DNA from 2 places in the Colwellia psychrerythraea 34H genome. Region 1 is predicted to be linked to the other one. Evidence: predicted binding sites of a transcription regulator. Region 1 holds the regulator's gene; the other holds the start of a gene.
The links. The regulator LexA, encoded in region 1, represses DNA repair genes until DNA is damaged. The targets are predictions, from matches to a motif close to TACTGTATNNNNATACAGTA.

Region 1 (7,846 bases):
ACCCCAGTAGGTACGGCAATTAGCATAGTGCAATACATAAAGAATAACTCACCAAATAGCGGCATACCGGTGGTGAACATGTGATGTGCCCATACGATAAATGACAACAAAGCAATGGACGATGTGGCATAAACCATTGAGCTATAACCAAATAGTCGTTTACGTGAGAACGCCGGAATAGTGGTAGAGACAATGCCAAAGGCTGGCAAAATCATGATATAAACCTCAGGGTGACCAAAGAACCAAAAAATATGCTGGAACATAACTGGGTCGCCACCACCAGCAGCATCAAAGAAACTGGTACCAAAATAAGTATCGGTAAGTAACATGGTCACTACACCTGCGAGCACAGGCATGACGGCAATCAATAAATAGGCCGTGATAAAAAAGGTCCAAACAAATAAAGGCATTTTCATATATGTCATGCCAGGAGCGCGCATATTCATTATGGTGACAACGATATTAATCGCCCCCATGATGGAAGAAATCCCCATGATATGAACAGCAAAAACGAAGAAAGCAGTACTGCCATTAGAGTAGGTCGTTGATAATGGTGCGTAGAAGGTCCAACCAAAATTAGGCGCGCCACTTTCCATAAAGAAAGAGCCAAGTAAAATAGCAAAGGCAAAGGGAAGAATCCAAAAGCTCCAGTTATTCATACGAGGTAGCGCCATATCTGGGGCACCTAACATCATAGGAAGCATCCAGTTAGCGAAGCCAGTAAATGCAGGCATAATGGCACCAAACACCATAACTAACCCGTGGACAGTTGTTAATTGGTTAAAAAAGTCCGGCTCAACTATTTGCAGACCTGGCTGAAATAACTCAGCGCGGATCACCATAGCTAAAGCGCCACCAGTTAAAAACATAATAAAAGCAAACCATAAATACAGGGTGCCGATGTCCTTATGGTTAGTGGTATAAAGCCAGCGTTTTATGCCTGTCATTTTATGGTCACCATAATGTTCGTCGTGCGAATCTTGTTCTATAACGTCTGTGGTCATTTTATATCCCCCTACTTCGCACTAGCAGCATCAACAGCTGCAGGTTGTACTAAATCACCGGTATTATTTCCCCAAGCATTACGCTCATAAGTCACAACAGCGGCTATTTCGGTTTTGGTTAATTGACTACCAAAAGCAGCCATGGCAGGATTTTTCTTACTACCGTTAAGCACCATATCTAAATGAATAGCGATATCCCCCATTGCAATCAAACTGCCTTTAAGCGCAGGAAATGCTGGAGGTAATCCTGCACCTGTTGGTTGATGACAAGCAACACAAGCTGTCATATAAACTTTTTCGCCCATAGCCATTAATTCATCTTGGCTATACACTTTAGCTAAATCCTCAACGGGTGCTTCTTCAGTCATTGTCTCTACCGCATCTTCAACGTTAGTTTCAATTGTGACGACTCCTTTAGCATCTTGTGATGTGTTATCAACAGCAGACTTTACATCAGAGGCTTGCACGATATCACCAGTATCATTGCCCCAAGCATTTCGCTCATAAGTGACGACTGCGGCTATCTCTTTTAAACTCAATTGTTTGCCATAGGCTTGCATACCTGTGCCCGCTTTACCGTTAAAGACAATATTGAGGTGCTCTTCTATCGTACCCGTTGTAGCTATAGGGCTACCTTTTAATGCAGGGAAGGCCGGCGGCAAACCTAAACCGGTTGGTTGATGACAAGCTGAGCAGTAGGCTGTGTAAGTTGTTTCACCTAATTGCATAAGTTCTTCTTTTGATACAGAAGCGTTTAATGAGTCTTGTTCGGCACTTGCTGCAGCGGCGATACGTTGTTGTTGTTCATTGAGCCAAATGTCATAATCTTCAGCTGATTTTACCTCAACAACTATGGGCATAAAGCCATGATCTTTTCCGCATAACTCGGCACATTGACCGCGATAGACACCGGGTTCTTCGACTCTAGTCCAGGCTTCATTGATGAATCCTGGATTAGCATCCTGTTTAACGGCAAAAGCAGGCACCCACCATGAATGGATAACATCATCAGATGTTATTAAAAATCTAACTTTTTTATTAGCAGGAATAACAAGCGGCTTATCAACCTCAAGTAAATAGTTTTTACCTTTGATGGCGCTAGTTTCTTGTTGGTTTTGGTATTGCTCGCGAGGGGTGGAAAGCACAGAATAATATTCAATATCTTGGTCAAAGTATTTGTAATGCCATTTCCATTGCGAGCCCGTGATTTGAATCGTAACATCAGAGTTCTCATTGTCTTCCATCGCTATCAGTGTTTGTGTAGCAGGCACTGCCATGGCGATTAAAATAACAATGGGTATTGCTGTCCATAAAATTTCTACTTTAGTACTTTCATGAAAATCAGCAGGCTTTGCACCTTTAGATTTTCTGTGAAAAGCAATCGACCAAAACATAGCGCCAAAAACTAAAATACCGATAGCAGTACAAATATAGAGCACTAGCATATGTAAATCATATACGTCTCTACTAACGGCAGTAACCCCTTTAGTTAGGTTTAACTGCGTCTCTGCCCAGGCTGAATTGGCAAATAGGCTGACCAACACTAGCCAAATTAGCTTATGTTTCCCCACACGGCATCTCCTCTTTTCAATGATAGAGAACAGATGTGCAGCAATGTACTTCATAACTCACTGAACTGAATATCTGTTGTTGTTATTATTATTTTTATCAACTAACAAGAGCTCGGTTTAGCCACGGTTGCGCTATATAGAACGGTTCATGACGAATATACATAATTTAGAGATCAAGTTAATTATCGACGTAAAAGAGTAATCAGTCATAGTACTAGTGAACTAGTGTGACAGGATTAGCAAACAGACGTCTTTTTATTCTTTTTATGTTCGTTTTGTATGCGTTACTATTTATAGAATTACGCTAAAAATTGATCTAGGTCAAACATTTTATAACTGAGGAATTATAAAAAAGCCATTTAATTCAATGGAGTAATAGCTCTAAAGAGAGTGTGAGCTCTACTGGGACTAGCTTTGATTAAATCTAATAAAGGGATTTAAGAATTACAGAAAATCACGTGGAAATTTAGAAAGGAAAATATTGAAGATAAATAAAAACGCCATATTTATTACGCAGTAATTAGGTAATAAATATGACGAATGCTGTAACAGTGGCTATGATGGATTACATCCAACGTCCACTTCGAATAATACCGACGGCGATACCCTCAATATTAAACTCTTGATTAGCTAAGTCGACTTTAATAGGAGAGAAGTCTTCATTTTCTGCATGCAAATAGACAACATTTCCTTCACGTTTGAAACGTTTTACGGTGACATCATTTTCAACACGGGCAACAACAACTTGACCATTCTGTACTTCAGTAGTTTGATGCACAGCAAGTAAGTCGCCGTCTAGAATACCGATATCTTTCATGCTTTCGCCATTTACACGCAAGAGATAATCGGCAGCAGGATGGAATAAATTACCATCCATTTTATAATGTTCTTCAATATGCTCTTGCGCCAAAATAGGTTCACCGGCGGCAACTCGCCCTATCAGTGGTAAACCTTCTGCTTCAAGCATTTCTTCAACCAAGCGAATGCCACGAGAAGTGCCTGCAAGCATTTCAATGTAGCCTTTTTTTGCTAAAGCTTTTAAGTGTTCTTCGGCGGCATTAGCTGATTTGAAACCAAAAAAATTAGCGATTTCAGCACGTGTAGGTGGCATGCCTGTATCTTGAATCTTTGCTTTGATTAAATCATAAATCTGTTGCTGTCGTTTAGTCAGTGGGCGTAATTCGGTAGTTGAATCTATCATAGCTTTAGCCTGTAAATTTACACAGTATTACTGGTAGTATATACAGGATGTGATGAAAGGCAAGCCCCGCTTAGGTATATCTAACTAATTATTGTTTACGTGCAGAAATCACCTCACATTATGATTATCTACCTATGTTTTCATGAGAGTATATTGTTGTTCACAGCTGACTTTATATGAATTATCAACATGACTACTAATAATTAAGTTTATGGTTAGTAAGCTATTAATTGACAACAGGGTGGTTTGACACGTGTAAATTTAACCAAGTATATACTCGTTTATATAGCCCTATTTTTATTACCAGACCATAATTTAGCTTTCATCATCTATATCCAGCACATAGATTATTAACTAGTAAATATAATATAGTTTTGTCAGAATGATTTTAAGTTTGGCTACATTAACGCACTAAAAATAACAAAAGGTTACCGATGCACTGGCGGAAAAAACTTGTTCAATCGTCTTTAATATTTGTAAGTGAAAAACTTACTGTTGAGGTTATTGAACAACGAAAATTTAACTCAGCTAGCATAGCAGCAACACTCGCTTTAGCGTGTGCTCCATATGTTCAAAGTGCTGAATTAAGTAATACCTATTCGTTCAATATTCCTCAGCAAAGAGCAGATCTATCGCTCACTCAATTTGCAGAGCAAGCCGACTTAACGCTCATTTTCTCACTTGATAAAGTAAGTGATATAACGGCAAATAAGTTAACTGGCAATTATTCTATTGAACAAGCCATTAAACTTTTACTTGAGGATACGGAGTTAGTTGCAACATTGAGTGGTCAAGGTCTGCTTTCCATAAATAATAAAAATGATTTGGGGAAGACAGATAACATGTTTAAAAAAAATACATTATCGACAGCAATTATTGCAATTTTAGCGTCAACAGCTTCAGTGCAAGCGCATGCTGAAGACAGTAAAACAGCTGAAAAAGACGTTGAAAAAATCACCGTTACAGGCATTAGAGGCGCTCTTGGTCGCGCTTTAGACACAAAACGTGAAGCTAGTGGCGTAGTTGATTCTATTTCTGCTGAGGATATTGGCAAGTTTCCGGACACTAACCTTGCAGAATCATTACAACGTATTACTGGCGTCTCGATAGATAGATCGGGTGGTGAAGGTCAAAAAATCACCGTGCGTGGTTTTGGTCCACAATTTAATACAGTACTTGTTAATGGTCGACAACAAGCCTCTGAAGATCCAGGTCGTGATTTTAGTTTTGATACGCTTGCTGCCGAAATGGTAAAAACCCTAGATGTGCATAAAACATCATCAGCGACGGTACAGTCAGGTGGTATTGGCGCCACGGTTAATATTGAAACGGCGAAACCTTTTGCTATTAATGGTTTTAAATTAGCGGGTAGTGTCAAAGCAACTTATGATGGTAATAGTGAAGAGACCTCCCCACAAGCGTCACTTTTGATAAGTGATACCTTTAATGATGATACCTTTGGTGCTTTATTTGCAATCTCGTATTTAGAGCGTGAAACGAAATTAAATCGTGCTCAAAGTGCTGGTTGGCGTGAAAATTCTTCTTTCGGCAAAGGCGCTCCTGTAACAGAGTCCGGTGACGTATATACCGGTAATATATTTATTCCGCAAAACTTTGATTCATTGGTTACCACAGAAAAACGTGAACGTACCAATGCAAACTTAGTCTTGCAGTATGCACCTTCAGATAACCTTGTCATTACCGCAGATGCATTATATTCAGACTTTGATGTCAAATCTGATACAACATCTTATGGTCATTGGTTTACTTCTGATAATGTTGAAAATGCTGTTGTTGATGCCAATGGTACTATCACTTCAATGTATCAAGAAACAGGTTTAGCAACTGACTTTCACGCTAAAAAAGCGGATCGTTTAACTGATTCACTTTCTATTGGTTTGAACTTTGATTGGGATGTTAATGATAACTTAAATATGAAGTTTGATTTAAGTAACTCAACAGCTAAAAGAGAACCAAATAATGGTCGTGGTGGTAGCTTAGCGTTATTAGGTTATGCCAACCGAGTTCAATGGAATGTTGATGGTAATATTTTGCCTTATTACTCTGACTTTGCAACCCCAGACCCTTCAATTTACAGTGGTCAGCAAGAAGGAGATGGTGTTAATCAAGATCCAAATAGTCCTGATTATGTCTCACCTACGGGGGTTTCTGATTATTTAGATCCCGCCAACAGTCGTGCCCATGTAATGATTCGAGACAGTAAAGAAATTGAGGATGTTGTTACTCAAGTAAAATGGGATAGTCTTTGGTTATCGGATGGAGATACTGGTTTCTCTGCTGCCCGTTTTGGTGCTATGTATTCTACTGAAACCAAAACAGTAAATTCTTGGGATAATACCACTAGCGGAATTCATTGTACCTACTGTAATTACCAAGACTTCCCTGATGTTAGCGCCTTCCCTCAAGAAGTATTTGATGCAGGAAGTGACTTTTTAAGTGATGTTAGTGGCAGCGGTCGTACACCTTCACAATGGTTAAAATTTGATGGTGAAGCATTATTCGATTTCTTAGGTGCAGTTGAAGGCGTTGATTTTAACGCTGTAAAAACTAATAACTCTTTTGAAGTTAAAGAAGAAACGACTGCTTTTTATCTAGAGCTGGATTTTGAAGGCGAGATAGCAGGTATGCCTCTCTATACTACTGGTGGCTTCCGTTACGAAAGCACTGATGTCACTGTAGGCGCAACACAAGCTAATGTTCAGCGATTAGATATTCTTGATGCAACTGAAATGCTAGCGGTTTATGGCCCAGCTTCAGACTTTGATGAAAGTAGCAGTTATGCTCAAATTTTACCTAATTTTAGTACTAAATTAGAAATCACAGATGAACTCGTTGCTCGTGTTGCCGCATCAAGAAGTATTTCACGACCTACTTTAAGTAGCTTGCGTCCAATAACGTCGTTAGATACTGTGCGCCAGGGTAACTTACAGTCTTCCAGTGGTAATGCTGCATTAGTACCTTTTAGCTCTGATAACTTAGACTTGTCAATTGAATGGTATTACGCGGATGCTAGTTATGTTTCAGCGGGTTATTTCAGGAAACATGTTGCTAACTTTATAACCAGTAGTAAAAATCCTAAAACCTTTGTTACCGCTGATAGTAGTTTGTTAACTGACCCTTCTACAGGAAGTGATGTCAGTGCACCAGATGCAGATGACCAAGTTGCAGTCTTTACCAATACCGCGCCAAGTAATGGTGAGTCAGCTGTCGTTGATGGTTGGGAACTAGCGGCACAACATACCTTTGATTCTGGTTTTGGCCTGCTCGCCAATGCCACGCTTGTTAATAGTGATGCTGAATTAGATAATGCAGATATCACGCAAGTTTTTGCGTTAACAGGATTAAGTGATTCAACTAACCTTATCGCTTTCTATGAAAGTGGTGCATTTCAAGGTCGTATTGCTTATAACTGGCGTGATACCTTTTTGCAAAACCTTACGCAAGGTGGTGGTGATGGGGTAACTTATGTTGAAGCCTATTCTCAGTGGGATGCAAGCGCGAGTTATGACCTCACGGATCAAATTACCGTTTTTGTTGAAGGCATTAACTTAACGGAAGAATATACGCACAATCGTGGTCGATTCTCTAATCAAATATTAGAGGTTGTTGATAGCGGACGTCGTATTTCATTCGGTGTACGTGGCTCTTTCTAGTATATATTGACTAGTATATAAAGGCTTCTTTCTCAGGAAGAAGTCTTCTTCTCTGTATTTATAAGCAAGCAAATTTAGAGTTGAGTTTGTTTGCCTATGCGTATAACCCGCTTCTCTGCATAATAAAATACTTGGTTGCACATCATGAATAAATTAACAAAAACAGTGGTCATTGTCGGTGGTGGTATTGCCGGTTGGTTAACGGCTGGGCGTTTAGCGGCTAAACACAAAAGTAATACCGAGCAGGGCTTAAACGTTATTCTTATTGAATCGGCTAATATTCCTGCGGTAGGGGTTGGCGAAGGTACTTGGCCAACCATGCGCAGTACGCTGAGAGCATTAGGTATTAGTGAAAGTGATTTTATTCGTGAATGTGAGGCCAGCTTCAAACAAGGC
Region 2 (7,846 bases), 260 kb from region 1:
TCAGAGCACAATTGAAGTGACACAATTAAACAGCTCAGATAGATCGGTATTTTGCCGTTATGAAATAGGTGAAAAAATCAGTGAAATGATTGATCTAGGTTTTGAACGTTGGAATGAATATTTAGTAAGAAATAATACTCGTAGTAAAAATAAGTTAGTTAATTTAGTCCAGGGACTACTTAATGAGTGCCAACCTACATCTTCTTACTCGGCTTCTACAGCTACGAACTTACTCACAGATCCTAAGTTTATTGAATTGATGTCTCTGATGAGAGAAGCAGACATAGTATCTGAAGAATTAGATGATTTGATTCTGAAAGCTTCTACTTTAGTACTTGATTATGTTTAAGATAGAGCTACCAATAAAAATCTAACTTTTATTCACTAATATTATTTTTGTGGCATAAATTGATTTTTTCAAATGGTTACGTCAACTAATTAGTATTTTTGGATTTTATGATTAAACATACTTTCGACACTCCAATAATCAGCATGTACTTTGACAAAAGGTAGTTTTTGCCTTTTATAAATGTACTTTATACATCTTCATGATGAATAACAAAGTGAGAAAAACCGCTATTTATCAAGGTTTTTTGAAATTACTCTTCTTTAGTATATATTGTCTAACAGTATGGTAATGCTAAACATTTTCCTTAATGAGAGTTTTTATTTATTTAAACACTTAAGCATTGATCGTTATTATTTTTATAAAGACCTTTTGTTTCAATTGATTATCTTAAGCTTAATGCAGCATATACCTCATAGTTGTTTGAATCTTTCATTTGAGGCAGGTGAAAGGCTGAATAGCGGGATTTATTTATAATCTGACAATAAGGTTAACAGTTTAATTATTTAAACCTTAAACATTGACTTTAAGGCTCTTAAATAAATTTACCCATCTGGCTAATTTACTAAAAAGCCTAAAAGCCTATCTGTGGGTAAAGAACAGACATTTCTGGTATTAGAAATAAACCATAAGTGAATGGTTTACCTTATTTAGGTTCATTATTTGTTACTGGTTAAAAAATAACAGGTTGAAAATAAATTTAAATGGGAATTAACTCAAGGCATAAAGCTTATTATATAAATGTACATTACGCCTTGTTAGAAGTGATAACGATATTTAAAATCCAGCTATTTCTAGAGGATTTTAAATAAATTCATTCTTTAGTATATATTACTGATTAGTGTAATTTAGAATCATTATCAGGTGGGGAGCTTTCATTGACCTGTTTATTATCAAGTGGTGTTTCTAATTTTGGATATTTCTTTGAGCTGAAAAATACGAATTTAAGACGTTCTAAAAAAGTTAAATTAATCTTTTTAGAACTGTGATTATCATTTTGTTCTTTGCTAATAGGCACATCAGTTTTTACACAGCTAACTTTATCTGTTTTTTTAGGTGTATCTTTATAAGCGATAACGAGATTTGAATAATCAAACTTATAAGGCTGATCGTTTGTTTTTGTTATTTTTATCGCCTTTCTAAGCTCTAGCTGATCTGTCCATGCACCTTTACCAAAATAAAATGGATTGAGTACAAATACGCTTTTATCTAAATGAAATAATACTTGTTTCTTTTTTAGAATCAGTAAAATATTATCAAATGTCTTTAATTCAATTTCTAGTGTTTTAATGATCTGTTTTTTGATAGATGAATTTAAATTAATAATACTCGACTCAAAGTCTGCTAGATCTGCCAATCTTCTTATTATGTTATTTTCTTGCTTAGTTAAAGTGTTTAAGCCATCTAAATGCTGTGTATAAGTCTGGAAATAATGTGGCTGTGTATTTTTAACTGTTTTGAAAATCACGTCTTCTTCGTAGTGAATTGTATTTCCTTCTTTATCCCGAATTGTATGTGTATTCGTTCGTTCTAAATGAAACTTTTTCTTGTTATTTGTGCCTAATTCATCTTGTTTTCTTCCAAATAATTTTTTCATATTATATATCCTCATATTGTTGTTATTATATATTCGTAAGTTTTACATGGTTGTTATTCCAAAATTGAATATGAAGTGATAATACAAATAAAAAACTTTACTGTCAACGTGATAATTAAATAAAACGCTTAAAATACAAGGCTCTATATACTATTATATATTTTTTGTTAGTACTGACAGAGGGACAATCCTTAACGAAGTGACAGGTTGTCCTATCTGGAAAGAGTGAAAAATATCTCATTAGCTATTTGGTTTTCTTCCATTTTTCACTCTTCCTCTTTAAATAAATTTCCTGTTTGATATGTTTAATGTATCAAACAATGAAAATCAATTATGTTAAAAAACTGGACGGTTGTGACACAACCAATAAAGCAAAAAGGCGTAGGTTTACTAAAATTTCTAAGATACTTAGTCTCGGATGATCACAAAAACCACAAAGGTAAAACCACTATAAAGCCCATATTTGGCAATATAGAGCGTTTTTATTTAAAGACGGTGTTGAACATCACTAAACAAGAATTACACACGGCAAAACGTAAAAAGGGAGGTCGTGGATTTAATTCTTTTGCCCAAAGTGTGTGTTTTTCTTTACCTCCCAATTTACCTGTAGAAATTACATTAGAACAGTGGAAGTTAATAAGTAAAGATATAGTCATTGAATTAATCAATTTCTTAAATGTATCTGCTGAAGAGATAAAAGATCATCTGTTTATAAATTTACATGACCAAGACAATCCACATTTGAACATGATAATAGGCAAAGTGATCAATGGAGAAACAAGGATTGAGCTGCAACAAAAAAGTATCGTCAGGGTGTTAAAACATGCTTTTAATTTATCTGTATTAAAAAGAGTAGGTCTTGATCACTGTCAGTATCAACCTGCAACAAAAAGAAAAAAACGATATAAAGAACACTATTACCAACAAAACAAACAAATTATTAATACCTTAAGTGAATGCCATGATAATTCATCACCATCTTGTCAAAGTTCATTAACTAGAGGTACCTCAAGTCAATTAGTTCCTACTGAACAATCAAAAAGTACCAATATAAAAAATAATAAAAGAAGGTATACATAATGAAAAACTTAAAATTAATTAAAGATATAAGTGAAAAGCTAGCATCAGAAAATGATTATAATTTAGTTAAAAATAACTGGATATTAAAAGAAGTAGATATTCTAGTTGATATTGATCCTCGTTTTGAAGACCTATTTGAAAAGGCAAAGTGTTTTAAACCTAGCGTACTGTCAGATTATATTAACGACTCGTTTAAAGAAGAGCTTTTATTTTACAGTCGAGACAAAAAAAATCCTCCACAATTACAAATATTAAGAAATGTAAAAGATTGCTGTGAATTACCTGATTTTAATTTATACCATTATTTAAAAGCAGGTTTTTCTGTCAAAGAGGCATTGTTACACTGTTATAATCACCGATACGTAAAACACAAATTTATTCGTTGGGATAAAGACATCACCGCAGGAATTGAATATTTAATATCAGAAAATATGGTTTTGTGTGACTGTCTAAAGAAACATAGTAATGGTAATCGTGAAAAGAAAAATAGAACAGGTTCCACTAAGATGCAAACGCTTAAACCTAAGCCAAACTTTTTAATATAAGTAGAGTGATATGATGGAATTTGAAAACCTAAAAAAATATATTTTATCTAAACCTGAATCTACTTTGGAGTTTCCGTTTGGTGAAGATACATCTGTCTTTAAAGTTAAAAATAAAATGTTTGCCTTGGTTGGAGAAAGAAACAATTTAATGATGATGAATTTAAAATGTGATCCTGATGAAGGTGCTGCTTTGCGAGATATATATCCTGCAATAACTGAAGGATACCATATGGACAAAAAGCACTGGATAAGCATCTATTTTGATAGCTCAGTGCCTGAAAATGAGGTACTACGATTAATTGATAATTCTTACATGTTAGTTGTTAGTAAAATGACTAAAAAAGATCAAGAGTCGATTTTGATTAAAATTTAAATCGAATTTGAAATTATATTAAATTCGATAAAGTTTAAGTTGTTTGATTTGAATAGCATTAGTCAGTTGGTTGAATTATTTGTTCTGAAACTGATGTCATGGTACGAAAAGGTTTTAACTCTCTCTGCCACATACTTAATGTCTTAGCTCTTCTTTCAGCAGTATTTTTACTTAATGAAGGGCATTTCTCAATCAAAAATGCTGTAGCAGTGGATGGATCTAATTCATCAACAGATTTTTTATTTGACCATTTTAGCCAAGCCCAACCACAGTCGCTACTCTCAAACCTGATTGCAACTATATTCATTTTTTGAGCATAACTCATTGTACTGAATTGATATCCAACTGAATTAATAGCGTTGTTTTTTGATAATAAACCTAGTGTTCTAGCCGCATGAAGGTAATAAGCCACTTGTCTTTCTGTTGTTAAGTTTAGAAGAGAAGGTGTAATAAATCTCCCTTCACTTTTTAATTCTACAGCATGAAATATCTTAGATAAATTATTGGCCTGAGGTACTAATAAACTTGAAATTAATGAAGAAGATTGTTCTTTTAATTGTTCTAGGGATTCTAAAGCTTTTTCTTTAGATATATTTAATTCAGCTTCAAACTTTTCTGCAAGACCAAATTGAATTTTAACTTTACCATCAATCACTTCTTCTAAAAGAGTTTCAATAGTACTTACATCAATATTTAATTCTAATAACTTCGGGAAAGGATTTTGTTCTTCGTTTAATATATTAAATATTGTTTTAATTACAGGTAGACATTCTTTTATATTGGGAGATTTAAGGCGTAAAATGAACGAACCAGGACGAGCATCTAAAGGTGTCAGTGATTTATTTCTAATTTTTAAGCTCTTTAGTATTTCTAAATATAATGAAGAAAAAGCATCCGCAACCTTAGATATAGAAGCTAAGTTTGGTGCTAATCTACCTGCGAACCTTTTAATATAAAGTTCTGTAACATCTTCACCATCTTCTACTTGAAATGACTTGGATAAATTATCCGTTAATTCAATATAAAATGTGCTTGGAGGTAATATTTCATCAGTCAGTTGTGAAGCAGAATATTGCTGAACTTGTGAGGTAATATCTTCATTGAAATATGTTTCCACCTTGAAAACTAAATCATTAGGGTAGATAAATACGTCTCTTAATTTTATTTTTGATTGTTCTAATTCTATTAATCTTTGATCGCTTACAGGAGCGTATAGCCATTCATCTCCATCATCATTTGAACCAATCCAAAAGGCTATATAATAAGTACCGACACCATTGACAGCACTAAATAATTTTGGACCTTCGTAATATTCATAAACATGAAAAATTTCTAAATTACCGAAATATGCTGATTTAGGAAGTATTTCCATTAGATCTCTTCCTTTAAAACTTCAAATATAATTTGTGGTTGGGCTGATTTTAAGTACCAAACAGTATGGTGAGTTGGCTCAAAAGTTTTCATTGTTAAGCCTAAAGTTGGCACCAGTTCACCCACAGCTATTTTTTTATTTCTAAGAGGAGGAAATAATTGACGTTTTTTTTGAATATCTTTTAATTCTCTAAATTGAGAGGTTCCACAAGCATTTGCAATAGCAGACTGATTAAATTTTCTATTAGGATACTCCTCATAAGTTGACCTGAAGTCCCCACGAGTAGGTGGGTGTTCATTAACTAATCGAAAGGATGTACCTTCAGTAGCCACTGCTTTTGAAGGAGGGGTATTTTCTGGATAAAATTCAGGCCAATCTGCCATTAAACTACTCACTGTGATATAAGTTCTTCCATGTTCAGCAAGTTTTTAACACGTATCGGGAGTTTCTTCAATATTTTTTATACGATCGATAGTATGATTCAAGGAATCTATAGATAAATCATTGCCGTAAAATTTCCTAGAAAGTGATAGGGCTGATACGCCTACGGAACCAGATCCCATAAAGGGATCACAAATCAGAAAGCCTTTTTCAGTACTTTGTTCTATTAATATATCCATCAAAGCAACGGGTTTTTCTGTTGGATAACCTCTATAAACTCTTGGTACTTGCAATACATCGGGTATCGCAAGATTGTTCAATTTTCGTTTACCCTTTTCAAAGAAAAGAATAAATTCATATCTTGCTCGATAATGATATCCCATGCCTATTTTCATCTTATCCCAAACAATAGGCTTCCAGAATTTAAAGCCACATGATTCTGCTATTGGTTTTACAATAAAGGCGGTTTCTTGATCGCATAGCAAATAAAAATGAGTGTTATTTTTTAATGTTCTATATATTTCAATGAATAGTTCTTCGAATCGAGAGTTTGGAAATATTTCAAACCAATTGTTACTAGAGGATTTACTGTGTTTTAGACGAGTTGTGGTGCCTATTTTTCGATGTTTTTCTAAAGATTCATATGGAGGATCTGTAATGACTAAATCTAAACTTTCATCAGGTAAAGATTTCAGGAAATCAACAGCATCGCTTTGACTTATTATAAAATTACTGTCCATGAGATATTAATGCCAAATTTAAGCTGTATAAAGATCCAGCATGTTAGCAGAATTGGAGGCTATTACAAGATAATACTAAATAAGTAAATTTTCCTTATTGAACAAAGGATTTGAATTTATATCTTTTATAAAATTAATATATTTTCTAACTCTAATTATTATAAAAGTTATTTAATAAATGACATCTCCATACTTATTCTTAAAATAATCACAATCACGATCTAAATATGACTTGTCTGGCAATTCAACACGACAAACGTATGCGGAATCTAGTTGAGTTTTACTTATTTTTGTATATGTTAAATTTGCCTCATAAAACTCTGCATTACTCATATCTGAATCAGCAAAATCAACATTCATATAACTAATATAGTAAAACTTGGCTCCTTTGAATATAGAGTTGTTGAAAGTAACACCCGTTAATCGTGCATGCTTGAATTCAGTATTAATAAATTTATCACCATCAAATTGAATAGAATTTTCTTTTTCTTCGCCTTCATTTAATATTCTACCGTCAATTTTATCGAATTTTGCATTTGAATAATCAGAATTATTAGAATATAAATGCCATATTTTTAATCCATTCATATTAGCGTCAGTAAAATCAGAACTATCAATTGTAGGTGTCCCATCATTACAATAAGAATCCTTAGGTATCTCGGAGCAGTACGTGTCACTTAGTTGAAAAAGAGTGCCATTTAGTTCTGTATTTTTGAATGACCCCCTAAATTTTGTTGAGCCAAATGAGGCATTGTAAAATTTAGCTTTATTGAAATTACCTTGAAGTTCAGTCGCATTAAACTCTCCTCGGTAAAATTTAGTATTGATTGCTGTAATACCTATACTCGTCATACCCCTTGGAACATCATGATCCTGAGCTATTACCGAATTGAATTTACTGTAAGTGAATTCACTATTTGATATGTCAACATCATCAAATGAAGATAAAGTGAAATCCATCTTAAATAGCTGCATGTTTTTTAGAACAAGTCCTTTTAAAATAGCGTTCTTGATGGATAAATGAGCTATATACGTTTCATGATTAGCAAGTGTCTGAAGGGCTTCTTTTCTTCCTGCATTTCCTTTATATTCTTGAGCTGAATAAATGGTTGAGTATGCATTTAAAATGTTCTGTCTAGTTCGTTCTGGATAGGAAATAAACCACCCAATAATGGCGAAAATGATAGAAACTTTAGTTAACAATTCTATAATATAAAACAGACTTGAATGTTCAATGTTTTTGAGTATATTTTTCATTATTATATTTAATCACTTACCTAAAAAAGAAAAAAAAATGGCTGAACCTTTCTTAGTATAGTACTTAACGTCCTGTTTTATTTTTATCAGTAATATCACCATTTGCATAGCTATCTTGTTCTATTGTCAGATGATGTTTTGCTTCCAGCAAGCAA

Region 2: the regulator LexA is predicted to act here: its motif matches at 6,456-6,475, upstream of CPS_RS02255 (DNA-methyltransferase).

The regions. Positions count from the first base shown of each region.
Region 1 is NC_003910.7:237,192-245,037, forward strand. It holds gene ctaD (cytochrome c oxidase subunit I) at 1-1,004, opposite strand, end outside; gene coxB (cytochrome c oxidase subunit II) at 1,016-2,575, opposite strand; gene lexA (transcriptional repressor LexA) at 3,141-3,776, opposite strand; gene CPS_RS01090 (TonB-dependent receptor) at 4,619-7,450, shown strand; gene CPS_RS01095 (tryptophan halogenase family protein) at 7,586-7,846, shown strand, end outside.
Region 2 is NC_003910.7:499,009-506,854, forward strand. It holds gene CPS_RS02220 (HNH endonuclease) at 1-349, shown strand, start outside; gene CPS_RS02225 (hypothetical protein) at 1,185-1,943, opposite strand; gene CPS_RS02230 (hypothetical protein) at 2,277-3,023, shown strand; gene CPS_RS02235 (hypothetical protein) at 3,023-3,568, shown strand; gene CPS_RS02240 (MmcQ/YjbR family DNA-binding protein) at 3,582-3,941, shown strand; gene CPS_RS24015 (DUF6575 domain-containing protein) at 4,000-5,313, opposite strand; gene CPS_RS02250 (hypothetical protein) at 5,313-5,696, opposite strand; gene CPS_RS02255 (DNA-methyltransferase) at 5,742-6,434, opposite strand; gene CPS_RS02260 (pentapeptide repeat-containing protein) at 6,606-7,691, opposite strand.